Regions from separate parts of the Virgibacillus salarius genome, predicted to be linked through region 2. Evidence: riboswitches for the same ligand, from Rfam matches in the RefSeq annotation. Region 2 holds a riboswitch; each other region holds the start of a gene.
What was found. A riboswitch is a leader RNA that binds a small molecule or an ion and turns the genes downstream of it on or off. The one in region 2 is predicted to bind S-adenosylmethionine.

Region 1 (3,164 bases), on a different contig from region 2:
AATCATGGCAGCTCCTATCACAACGCCATCTTCTCCCGTTTTTGTAGTGCGTAATTGAAATGTCTTCATGACAGGTGCCCACATCTGATTCTCACACTTTTCAATAATTTGATCTTTAATTTGCGGAAACCTTTCAATTAAACTACCAGCAAGAACGACGGAATCTGGATTGTATACGCAAACAACATTATTAATCGTAATTGCTGCATAGGTAATTGCTTTATCAACTATATTTCTTGCCCACTTTTCTCCATTTTCATATTCAATGATTAAGGCCTGAATATTTTCAATCTCTTTTGTTTTAGATGCTTCATCTAACAAAAACTTTTCAGCAATATACGTTTGGAGACAGCCAAAATTCCCACATGGACAATAAATTCCATAAGGATCAACGATAGTATGTCCGATTTCTCCTGAGAAGTTTCCTTCACCTCGATAGATTTCTCCTTTCTTTATTAACGCAGAACCTACCCCACTACCAAAACCAATCATTGCCATATACGCTTTTTTTGGTTCAGGATCACTAATATACTCAGCAAGCGCTTTCAATTTTAATTCATTGTCCACGAATACGGTAAAGCCTACTTTCTCTTCAACCATCTCTTGTAAAGGGATATTTTTCCAATCAAATTGCGCAGATAATTTCACCTCACCTTTGTCATTCTCAATAAGTCCTGGTAAGCCAATACAAACTCCAGCAATTTGATCCGATGTAAGATTTTCGTCGTCAATCATTTGTAATATATGGTCTGCTATAAATTGAACTGTTGCCACTGGATCTATTGATTGATAGTCAAAGTACTTCAGAATGGTTAACTTTCCTATAAAATTCATTAAACCGATCCGAATAACTTTCTGGTCAATTTCAACACCAATTGAGAATACAGAATGTTCATTTGGAATAAAATAAGTGGCCTTCCTGCCAATTCCTTCGCTAGACATATTCATCTCTCTTATTAGCTTATTTTCTTGTAATGATGCAACAATTCGAGAAGCAGAAGTAGGACTCATCGACGTTTGTTTGGCAATTTCGGCACGTGAGATCGGACCTTGATTAAGAATTATTTCTAAGACTAAACTTCTATTTTCTTTTTTTAAAAAATCTTGATTCTTAATTTTCATTTGATCACCTATTAACATCATGTAATTAATAACCAGAATTAAATGGCTTTTTCCATTGATTTTTTACTATTTATTATATTTTTCCAGTATTTAACCAAATAGTTTCTCCTGTGAAGTTATTAATAGTATAGATTAGCGAGAAAAATTAGTCAACTAATTTTTAGAATGTTTTAACTAATTTATTTCTTGCGATATTTCGTATCTGCTTTTATTTTCCACTTATCTTCAGATGAAACCATGTTATCTAAATGCTGTAAACTGTACATTGGAGTAAATCCCTAAGTTTCCCTTGACAAATAGCAAAAACAACTGTAATCTATTTTAAAAATTACATAAACTATTTTCTTATCCAGAGAGGTGGAGGGACTGGCCCTTTGAAGCCTCGGCAACAGACTTATAAAGAGAACTGTGCCAATTCCAGATGCTCGAAAGCATGCAGATAGGAAGAGTAACCGAATGATGTAAGCCTCTTCTTATTTAATTAGAAGAGGCTTTTTTCATCGAATGAAGGGATGGATATTATGTCACGAAGAAGCATTGAAACAGAATTAGTACAATTAGGAAATAAGAGTGATAAAGCTACTGGAGCAGTTAGCGCACCTATTTATTTGTCAACTGCCTACCAGCACCACGGACTGGGACAATCATCAGGCTATGATTACTCAAGAACGAAAAATCCTACAAGAACCTTACTAGAGGAAGGAATCGCTAAATTGGAATCCGCTGACAGTGGGTATGCTTGCAGTTCTGGAATGGCAGCCATTCAATTAGTATTCTCTCTTTTTAATGCTGGGGATGAACTCATTGTAACGAGTGATGTATACGGAGGAACGTACCGATTATTAGAGCATTACGCCGCTGCATATCAAATTCAGACAACATATACAGATTTCAAGAATGACGGAGAAACGCGGCGACTGATATCCTCGAAAACAAGAGCAATCTTTATTGAAACACCTACAAATCCCCTAATGCAAGAGATAGATATTGTAAAAGTTGCGGAATTAGCGCACCAATATAATGTACTATTAATTGTTGACAATACTTTTCTGACCCCGCTACTTCAACGGCCAATTGAGTCAGGGGCTGATATCGTCATTCATAGTGGCACGAAATACATTGGTGGTCATAACGATGTACTCGCTGGATTAGTAGTGGCAAAAGGTAAATCCTTGTCTGAAAAATTAGCCAATTACCACAATGCTTCAGGTGCTGTGCTATCACCTTTTGACTCTTGGCTATTAATTCGAGGATTAAAAACACTAGCGCTTCGGGTGGAAAAACATGAAGCCAATGCAAAGCTTATCGTATCCTTTTTGCAAGAGCATCCAATGGTTGATAATGTTCTATATCCAGGAAGAGGTGGTATGTTATCTTTTCGCTTACGAAAAAGTAAATGGATAGATCCTTTCCTTCAAAGTTTGAAGCTTATCATTTTTGCTGAAAGTTTAGGAGGGGTGGAAAGTTTTATTACTTATCCAGCAACACAAACTCACGCTGACATACCTAGAGATGAAAGAATAAAGCGTGGTGTTGACGACCAACTGCTACGGTTTTCAGTTGGAATTGAACAACCAAATGAATTAATAGAGGATTTAAAACAAGCATTAATTGAAGTGGATACATATGCTTATTAACCTACATTTGCTATAATAACGCATGAAGTGTTTATAAGAGAGTAGGTAACTACATGATATTAGTCATCGATAATTATGATTCATTCACATTTAATCTTGTACAATATATGAAGCAGCTAAACCAGCAAGTATATGTCGCTCGCAATGATGAAATCTCAATAGCAGACATTAAACGATTAAACCCATCTAGCATATTGCTCTCTCCTGGACCTGGAAACCCGGCTTCTGCAGGTATATGTCTAGAGATTGTAAGAAAACTGTATACGCTATATCCAATAATTGGAATTTGTTTAGGGCATCAAACGATTGCTCAAGCCTTTGGTGCTAGTATTGTAAAAGCCAAACAACCAATGCATGGTAAGGTTTCAATGATTACCCATGATCATAAAGGTATATTCAAAAAGC
Region 2 (3,164 bases):
TTGAAGTGAATGAAGAGCTAGAGGATAGCCCTGAATTCGTAAATGAATCTCCTTACGAGAAAGCTTGGATGGTCGTGATTGAACCATCTGAAGAGACAGAGCTTGATGATTTATTATCTGCTGATGCATATGATGAGATCGTAAATCAAGACTAATTGCATATCAGAAAAATAAATGGCTGATAAACAACCTTTGGTTGGAATCAGCCATGTTTTTACAGCTATACTAATTGCTCAACATTACGAATTGGACGTATCACTAAATAACTACATTTCATCATATAATAAAGGAAAGTCACATTTCGAAAAGACAACTACTGATAACATAGTAGAAGTGAGCGATATTAAAACCTTCCGCTTGATTTACTGAGGAGTGCTATGTGATGATAACTGACGAATTAGAAAAAATTATTATCGTAGAAGGCTTAACAGATAAAAAGCAAATTAGAAAGGTTATTACTGACGATGTAACGATTATATGTACGAATGGAACATTAGGTGTTGAACGATTCGATCAAATGTTAGAGGATTACGCATTAGATGATAAAGACGTCTACATTTTAGTAGATGAGGATGAATCAGGCCAAAAACTGCGAAAGCAATTGGCAAGAGAACTACCACATGCAGAACACATCTATGTTAGTAGTGAATATCGAGAAGTAGCAACAACTCCTGAAAATATTTTAGCTCAAGTATTAGTGAGTAAACGAATCGCTGTTAATCCGATTTTCTTAATCTAAACAAGGTGTAAAAGTAATGGGTAGGACTTAGCAAGCACTATGAATGAGTTTAAATAAGGTGATATGTTTGCAACAAATTACAGCCGAACTTTTGAAAAGAGACCACTACCTTCTTTATATATTTACTCCTTTTTGTGGTACGTGCAATTTAGCAAGGTCCATGCTAAAGAAAATTGAGTCTGTACATCAAGAAGACATTTTTTATGAGATGAATGCATCCTTGTATCCAGAATTTATGCAGGATAATCAAATAGAAAGTGTACCGTGTCTTGTTGTTAAGAAGGATAATCGAATTGTAGAAAAAGTGTACGCATTTCATTCCATACCTAATATTTATCGATATTTATTAGATTATAAGCCGGAAATGTTTAAGAATAGTTAGCTGAAAATCGTTGACATTGTTTATACAGCATGCTAATATATCTTTTATCGTAATTAAATAGTTGAAAACTCTTATCTTGAGCGGTGGAGGGACTGGCCCTATGAAACCGCGGCAACCTTCAAGCTATCATGCTTGAAAGGTGCTAATTCCTGCAAAGCCTAGGCTTTGATAGATGAGGGGACGAAAAGGCAAACAAACGTCTTTCTGTTCTCTTACAGAAAGGCGTTTTTAATTGTATTTAAGGACATAATACAAATGTATGTAAATAAAAGGAGGATTACGTGTGATATCGATACAGGGTTTGAGTAAGGTCTTTACTTCAAACAAAAGCAATACAGCAGCTGTAGATAATTTGACCCTTTCGATTGATCAAGGAGACATCTTTGGTGTTATTGGTTATAGCGGAGCGGGTAAAAGTACGTTCGTTCGATTATTAAATCGCCTTGAAGAACCAACCAGTGGTCGAATTACAATGAATAACAAGGAAATTACGACATTAAATAAACGAGAACTTCGATTAGTAAGGCAAGATATTGGGATGGTATTCCAGCATTTTAATTTGCTCTGGTCGCGAACTGTTGCCGATAATATTGCTTTTCCTTTGGAAATAGCTGGGATTCCTAAAGCGGAAAGGGATAATCGTGTAAAAACATTGATTGAGCTAGTTGGGTTAACGGGAAAAGAAACATCCTACCCCGCCCAGCTAAGTGGTGGTCAGAAGCAGCGAGTCGGTATTGCACGTGCCTTGGCAAATAAGCCAAAGGTTTTATTATGTGATGAAGCAACTTCGGCACTTGACCCAGAAACGACGAACGCAATATTAGATTTACTTGTTAATATTAATAAAAATTTAGGGTTAACTATTATTCTTATTACACATGAAATGCAAGTGATTCGAAAAATATGTAATCAAGTTGCTGTTATGGAAAATGGAAAGATTGTAGAACAAGGGAATGTACTCGATGTGTTTCTACATCCAAAGCAAACTGTTACTAAAAAGTTCGTCAAACAAATTATGGGGTCTGACGAGGAAGATAGTGATATATCACATGTTATGAACCGTTATCAAAATGGAAAGCTAATCAGACTTCATTTTGTTGGAGAAACAACGAACGACGCATTAATTAGTCAAATTATAAAAAAATATGGTGTGGACATTAGCATTTTACAAGGGAAAATAACGCAAACACAGGCTGGTGCCTATGGAACCTTATTTATTCAAATGGACGGTAATGAAAAAGATATGAACAAAGCTATTTCGTTTGTTCGTGAAGAAACCTCCGTAGAATTGGAGGTTATCCACGATGCTAACTAATTTATTACCAAATATTAAAGTAGAAGATTTTATAGAAGCAACTTATGAGACTTTTTATATGACGATCATTGCTTTAGTTGGAACGTTTATTATTGGGTTATTGTTAGGATTGCTTCTATTCCTTACTCAAAAAGGTGGAATTTGGCAGAATAAGTTATTAAATCTTGTTATAGCGACGGTAGTAAATGTATTTCGAGCTATTCCCTTTATTATATTGATTTTGTTGCTTTTCCCGTTTACTAACTTTTTAATTGGAACTATCCGTGGTCCAAACGCGGCGTTACCAGCATTAATTATTGGCGCAGCTCCATTTTATGGAAGGCTTGTAGAAATAGCACTGAGAGAGGTTGACAAAGGTGTCGTTGAGGCTGCAAAGGCAATGGGAGCAAAGACCAGTACGATTATTTTTAAAGTATTGTTACCTGAATCAATGCCAGCATTGATCTCGGGTATTACGGTAACAGCTATTGCATTAATTGGTTATACAGCGATGGCAGGTGCAATTGGTGCAGGTGGATTAGGCAGCTACGCCTACTACTCTGGCTTTCAACGTAGGGACTTTGATGTTGTACTTATATGTTCCATCATTATTGTATGCATTGTTTTTCTATTTCAATTTATTGGCGATTATGTATCAAGAAAGTTAGACAAAAGATAAGAACGATATAAAATGAACAAGTTAAGAGGAGCGAATAAAATGAAAAAATTGTGGTTATCCGTGTTAATCA
Region 3 (3,164 bases), on a different contig from region 2:
ATCTATATGCTGTGTTTCTTCGGCAAGCTCGATAATTTTTTCTTTACTGTATATTGGTTGTGTTAGAAAGTAATCAGCACCTCGATCTATTTTTCTTTCCATTCTCTTAACAGCTTTATCTAGTCTTGCAACATTGGGATTAAAGGCCGCACCAACTTGAAACTTAGTAGGTTGTCTAAGTGATTTACCAGAGAATGACAAACCTTGATTAAATTGTTTTATGAGTTTAATTAAGTCAAGTGATGTTAGGTCGAAAACCGATGTTGCCCCAGGGAAATCTCCTATTTTAGTAGGGTCTCCAGTAATGGCTAGGATTTCATTGATCTCAAGTGCATGTAATCCCATTAGATGTGATTGCAATCCGATTAAATTGCGATCTCTACAAGTTAAATGCACGAGTGGTTTGATACCAATTTCCTGTTTGATTTTTGCAGCGATTGCTATATTGCTGATTCTAGGTGTTGCCAATGAATTGTCAGCAAGTGTAATTGCATCAATACCTGCTTTATCTAAAGCTCTAATCCCTTCCAAATACTCCTCCGTATCTAAGTGTTTCGGTGCGTCGAATTCAACGATAATAGAATGTCTTTGCTTTACCATATCTATTAAGCGGGGCTCTTTATCTATTGGACTATTACGAATTTCAATCGGTTCTGCTTTAGGAATTACTTCTTTTTCCTGTAACGGCTCTAAATCTTTAACGCCCTCTGCAATTGCTTGAATATGGGCGGGAGTTGTTCCACAACATCCTCCAAGAAGCCTTACCCCTTCATTACGAAAATCTTTGGCACAGCTTTTAAAATAATCTGGCTCATTTTCATAGATAAGTTTTCCGTCACGATATGCAGGAAGACTAGCATTTGGATAAGCTGCAAGAAATGACCTTTCTAGTAAAGGGACCTCCTTTAAAGAATCAAGCATATGAAATGGACCTAAGCGGCAATTAATTCCGACAATATCTGCTCCTGTGTTTTGTAACCGTTGTAATGCCTCTGGTAAAGGGATGCCGTTTTGTAGTATACCTGCCTCATGCATGGATACATTCGCTATAATTGGTAGCGCTGTCTCTTCTCTAGCTATTTCAAGTACAGTTGTCAACTCTTCTAGATCGTAGTAGGTTTCTAAGATTAGACCGTCTACCCCCTCCAATAGTAAACAATATAACTGTTCTCTAAAGCTTCTCTTAATTTCATCATTCGTGGCTTGAAGTGTTTGTGTACCATGTATACCACCAATCGTTCCAAGCACAAATACATCCTCACTAGCCGTTTGCTTTGCTATTTTTATAGCGGCTGTATTGATTTTTTTTACTTGATCCTCTAATCCATATCTGGCGAGCTTAATATAATTGGCACCATACGTATTTGTTTGAATTAAATCAGCACCAGCATGAATATATGCTTGGTGAATTTGTGCAATTTGTTCTTCTAATGTAAGATTTAATTCTTCAAAGCAGTGATCCACTCCATAGGAATAAAGTAAAGACCCCATTGCACCATCACCAATAAGGATTCTTCTATCTAATTCAGTTAATAAATCCATCTCTCATCACACTCCTTTCCAATTTTTATTTAAAAAAAGACACCCTACTAATACGAAGAATATATTCTTCTTCAAGTGGGTGCCTTTAGTCGTCTAATCAGCATAAGCGAAAGTTATTTAAGTAGCTTTACTTCGACTTTGCAAATATGGCCATTGGTGTTCCAATAAGCGCAACATACGAACAAAGTGGAGTAATAATGAAAGAAGTGAAAGAATTATTTTCCTATCACTTTCTCTTTACTTTTGGTTTTAATGGATAGCGTTTTTTCTCCGTTGTGTCAATTTGTGTAACCTCTCCTTCATGAACCGTAATTACTAATGATCCAAACTCGACCCTTTGAATTGCTGAAATAATATCGTTTATTTTCGTATCATCGATCTGTGCCATCTGATCCCTCCTTTTAAATCACCAAAATAGTTAGAGAAAAAAATAAAAACCTCTTTTCAGATTGAAAGAGGTTTGATTGGCTTATACATTACAGTTCCCATCTTTCAAACAACTTTCGTTTGCTGGATTTAGCACCGTATTACTCTTTTTGAATGAGTATGGTTGCCGCAGGATCAATGGACCAGTTTCCTCCCCTGACTCTCGATAGGTAAATTATGAAGTTTTGATTGTACTCATTATCTTAGAAAGTAAATAGACTGTCAAGAGAAAATTTTAAAAAATTATTACATTTCAAAAATACGATAGCTAAGTGGCTGTATTATTAATGGATCGGTTTTAGAATCCAATGCTTTCCTGATCATTCCTTGTTTTGATAGGAACCATTCACTAATAGATTTAGTCTCGTCCATGATAGAATGGATGCTAAGCTTTGTTTTCATTTTTCCTGCGTGTAAAATAAAAACTAGGCGCCTATTTATATTCCTTTTTTCATAGCAAATAAGATTTGCTTCATTATCATCATAAATAAATCTGAAATTACCATAATTGCCAAAAAGGGGATCTGTTTTTCGCAATGTGATGAGTGTTTGAATGAATTGAAATAGTTCAAGATTTTGCCTGTTGGTGTTCCATTCCATACATGAGCGACATCCAGGATCTTCACCACCTTGCATGCCAATTTCATCACCGTAATAAATGCAGGGTGTTCCCGCAAATGATAGTTGAAATAAATACATTAATTTTACTTTTTCTACATTACCATTTGCTAATGTTAACACGCGAGGCGTGTCATGACTATCCAAGAGATTAAAGGCTACTTCATTAATATTTCGTGGGTACATATGCAGTAATGTTGAAATTGACGCTGTAAAGTCAGATGCTTTTATTTCATTTTTGCTAAAAAAATCAATGACACTGTTTGTAAATGGATAATTCATAACTGCATCAAATTGGTCTCCATGTAGCCAAGGCATTGAATCATGCCAAATCTCACCTAAAATATAGGCATCTGGTTTGGCCTCTTTAACTGTACGACGGAAGTCTCTCCAGAAAGAATGGTCAATTTCATTAGCAACGTCTAAGCGCCAGCCATCAATGTCGAATTCCTTAATCCAATAACGAGCCACTTGTAATAAATAATTTCGTACTGCAGCGTTTTCTGTATTTAATTTGGGCATTGTCGATACAAAAGCAAACGTATCGTAATTTGGTACTGGTTCCGTACGGATAGGAA
Region 4 (3,164 bases), on a different contig from region 2:
GCCAAGGCCTCCACCCCCTACTGCACCTGCCATGGCAGATGCACCTACGAGTCCAATGGTGGCAATCGTAATACCCAATAACAAGGAGCTAAGCGCTTCTGGAATAAGGAAGCGCATAATTATCTGTTTAGGTGTTGCACCCATAGCCTGTGCTGCCTCCATCACACCTGGATCAACCTCTAGTAGTGAATTTTCTATTAATCGAGCAATATATGGGCCAGCATATAAAATCATTGGAACAATAGCTGCCGCAGTTCCAATTGAAGTTCCAACTACCAAACGAGTAAATGGTATGACAGCAACCATTAAGATAATAAACGGAATAGATCGGAACACATTTATAATGGCATTTAATACGGTAAAAACTGCTTTATTTTCCCATAAATGACCTTTTCTTGTGACAACAAGTAAAATCCCTAAGATTAGACCAATTACAAACGAAAAAAGCAAGGAAACGCCAACCATTACAATAGTCTCCCATAATGCTTCCACAATTTGTTGACCATTAACTAACATCTGCTAGCACCTCCTTTACCGTTACCTTCTGTTGGTGAATATGCATGATAGCACGATTTATTTCATTTTCATCACCATCTAGTTTGACGATTAAATTGCCAAATGGTGTTCCCTGTAGCTCCGTAATACTGCCAAATAACACATTTACATCAACCGCATATTGCTTAGCAATTTCTGATAATAGCGGTCGTCCCGTCGATTCCCCAAGGAATACAATTCGATAAATTTTCTGACGTTGATCCAGCACTTTTAACAGCTCATATACGGATCTAGGAATATCATCATGCATCACAGACCGTACAAATTTATGTGCAATCTCTGTCTTTGGCTGTGCAAACACTTCGAATACGGAACCTGCTTCTACTACTTTCCCCTCATCCAATACCGCTACCTTATCGCAAATCTCGCGAATAACCCCCATTTCATGCGTAATAATCAAAATGGTTAGGTTATATTCTTCATTTATCTTCTTTAGCAGCTGTAAAATTGATTTCGTAGTTTCTGGATCTAGTGCTGAAGTTGCTTCGTCACATAATAATACCTTTGGCTTCGTAGCAAGGGCACGAGCAATTCCTACACGCTGCTTTTGTCCACCAGATAGTTGATCTGGATAATTATCTGCTTTATCTTTTAATCCAACAAACTCTAGTAGTTCTATAACCCGACGCTTCACTTCATCTTTTGGTACATTAGCAAGTAATAACGGCATCGCTACATTTGCGAATACTGTTTTAGCATTTAATAAATTAAAATGCTGAAAAATCATCCCGATGCTTCGTTTAGCTTCACGTAGATCCTTTGGAGAAAGGCTTAGCAAATCTTGATTATTAACCGTTACTTTTCCCGAAGAGGGACGTTCTAATAGGTTCACACAACGAATAAGGGAACTTTTCCCAGCACCACTAAAACCGATAACACCAAAGATTTCACCTTTTTCAATGTGCAAATTCACATCTTCTAATGCCTTTATTTGTTGTTGCTTTCCATTATAAATTTTACTTACACGTTCAAACGTAATCATGATGTATCACTCCTTTATGTCTGTACTAAAAATGCCTCTTCAGTTAAGAAGAGGCATCCATATACTATCCTCTTCTTATCTTTCAAGCTCTTAGCTTGCTGGATTTGGCACAGTACTTCATAGAGTCTGTTGCCGAGGTTTCAAAGGGCCAGTCCCTCCACCTCTCTGGATAAGAAGTTACGCTATAAAATTTTGTTCCGAATAAAAAAATCCCTCCTTGTTTGTAAGAAGAGATTTCCATATCTATTGGCGCTCTCTTCTTATTTTCCAAGCACAAATGACTTGTTGGATTTGGCACAGTACTTTGTAAAGTCCGCTGCCGAGGCTTCAAAGGGCCAATTCCCTCCACCTCTCTGAATAAGAAGTTTATATTTTGTAATTGATATATACAATACTACGCTTGCGACATCCTGTCAATTACTATTTGAAAATTTTTTATAAACCTGTCATTTATTTTTCTAACCGTTTATTGCTTTACTAAAAAAATTCTGTATAATTAGTCATAGTGATAATGATTCTCATTATCATCAATGGCGAAGGAGGTAATTATAATATGCAACATTTAGATATTACAGATGTAACTATTGTTGGTGGTGGACCAGCAGGTTTATATGCATCTTTTTATAGTGGCATGAGGGATTTATCAACTCGTATTATAGAATATCAACCAAAGCTTGGTGGTAAGGTACACGTATATCCAGAGAAAATGATTTGGGATGTAGGTGGATTAACTCCTGTAACTGGAGCTACCTTAATTGATCAAATGGCAGAGCAAGCATTGACATTCGATCCTGAAGTCATTCTCAACGAAAAAGTTACAAAAATAGAGAAAAATGAAGATAACCTATTTGTATTAACTTCCCATTCTGGTAATCAATATTTAAGTAAAACAGTAATTCTTGCAGTTGGTGGCGGTATATTAAATCCAATTAAAATTGATATTGAAGGTGCAGATCGATTTGAGGTAACAAATCTGCATTATACCGTACAAAGTCTTGAGCATTTCAAAAATAAAAACATTATCATATCTGGTGGGGGAAACTCAGCCATTGATTGGGCTAACGAATTAGAACCAATAGCTAAGCAGCTACATATGGTGCATCGTAAAAATGAATTTACAGGACATGAAGCACATATTTCGCAAATCATGAATTCTACAGCTAACATCCATTTTAATTCAACCATTGAGAAGTTGCATGCTAATGCACAAGGCGATCAAATCGAAGCCGTGGAAATACGAAACCACGAGACAAATCAAGAAGAAGAAGTGAAAACAGATGCGCTTATCATTAGCTATGGCTATGAACGAGAATTAACGTTTATTAAAGAAAGCCCTTTAAATATTGAAATAGAAAGGGATTTCTTTGTAAAAGGAACCTCGAAATCAGCTACTTCCATTGAAGGTCTTTATGCAGCTGGTGATATCTTATCGTTTGATGGGAAGGTACACTTAATTGCTGGAGCATTTGTAGATGCAGCGAATGCCGTTAATCAAGCAAAACTATTATTAGAACCTGATGCAACAGCAAAAGCAAGGGTATCTTCACATAACGATAAATTTAATTCAAGAAATAAAGCGCTATTAAGGCATCTATATCAAAAATCATAAGCTAAGGAGATTGAAAAT

Region 1: another riboswitch for S-adenosylmethionine. It lies ahead of ABDZ84_RS17735 (methionine biosynthesis PLP-dependent protein); the one in region 2 lies ahead of ABDZ84_RS15430 (methionine ABC transporter ATP-binding protein).
Region 3: another riboswitch for S-adenosylmethionine. It lies ahead of ABDZ84_RS06375 (YezD family protein); the one in region 2 lies ahead of ABDZ84_RS15430 (methionine ABC transporter ATP-binding protein).
Region 4: another riboswitch for S-adenosylmethionine. It lies ahead of ABDZ84_RS01520 (methionine ABC transporter ATP-binding protein); the one in region 2 lies ahead of ABDZ84_RS15430 (methionine ABC transporter ATP-binding protein).

Annotation. Positions count from the first base shown of each region.
Region 1 is NZ_BAAACY010000145.1:37,946-41,109, reverse strand. It holds gene ABDZ84_RS17740 (ROK family transcriptional regulator) at 1-1,122, opposite strand, end outside; SAM riboswitch class I at 1,465-1,568, shown strand; gene ABDZ84_RS17735 (methionine biosynthesis PLP-dependent protein) at 1,644-2,759, shown strand; gene ABDZ84_RS17730 (anthranilate synthase component II) at 2,813-3,164, shown strand, end outside.
Region 2 is NZ_BAAACY010000121.1:12,915-16,078, forward strand. It holds gene gcvH (glycine cleavage system protein GcvH) at 1-155, shown strand, start outside; gene ABDZ84_RS15420 (toprim domain-containing protein) at 383-739, shown strand; gene ABDZ84_RS15425 (thioredoxin family protein) at 798-1,121, shown strand; SAM riboswitch class I at 1,190-1,300, shown strand; gene ABDZ84_RS15430 (methionine ABC transporter ATP-binding protein) at 1,405-2,436, shown strand; gene ABDZ84_RS15435 (methionine ABC transporter permease) at 2,426-3,094, shown strand; gene ABDZ84_RS15440 (MetQ/NlpA family ABC transporter substrate-binding protein) at 3,134-3,164, shown strand, end outside.
Region 3 is NZ_BAAACY010000043.1:29,176-32,339, forward strand. It holds gene ABDZ84_RS06370 (bifunctional homocysteine S-methyltransferase/methylenetetrahydrofolate reductase) at 1-1,542, opposite strand, end outside; gene ABDZ84_RS06375 (YezD family protein) at 1,769-1,930, opposite strand; SAM riboswitch class I at 2,025-2,141, opposite strand; gene ABDZ84_RS06380 (glycoside hydrolase family 13 protein) at 2,215-3,164, opposite strand, start outside.
Region 4 is NZ_BAAACY010000008.1:62,181-65,344, forward strand. It holds gene ABDZ84_RS01515 (methionine ABC transporter permease) at 1-516, opposite strand, end outside; gene ABDZ84_RS01520 (methionine ABC transporter ATP-binding protein) at 506-1,537, opposite strand; SAM riboswitch class I at 1,610-1,713, opposite strand; SAM riboswitch class I at 1,795-1,901, opposite strand; gene ABDZ84_RS01525 (NAD(P)/FAD-dependent oxidoreductase) at 2,091-3,146, shown strand; gene ABDZ84_RS01530 (ABC transporter substrate-binding protein) at 3,163-3,164, shown strand, end outside.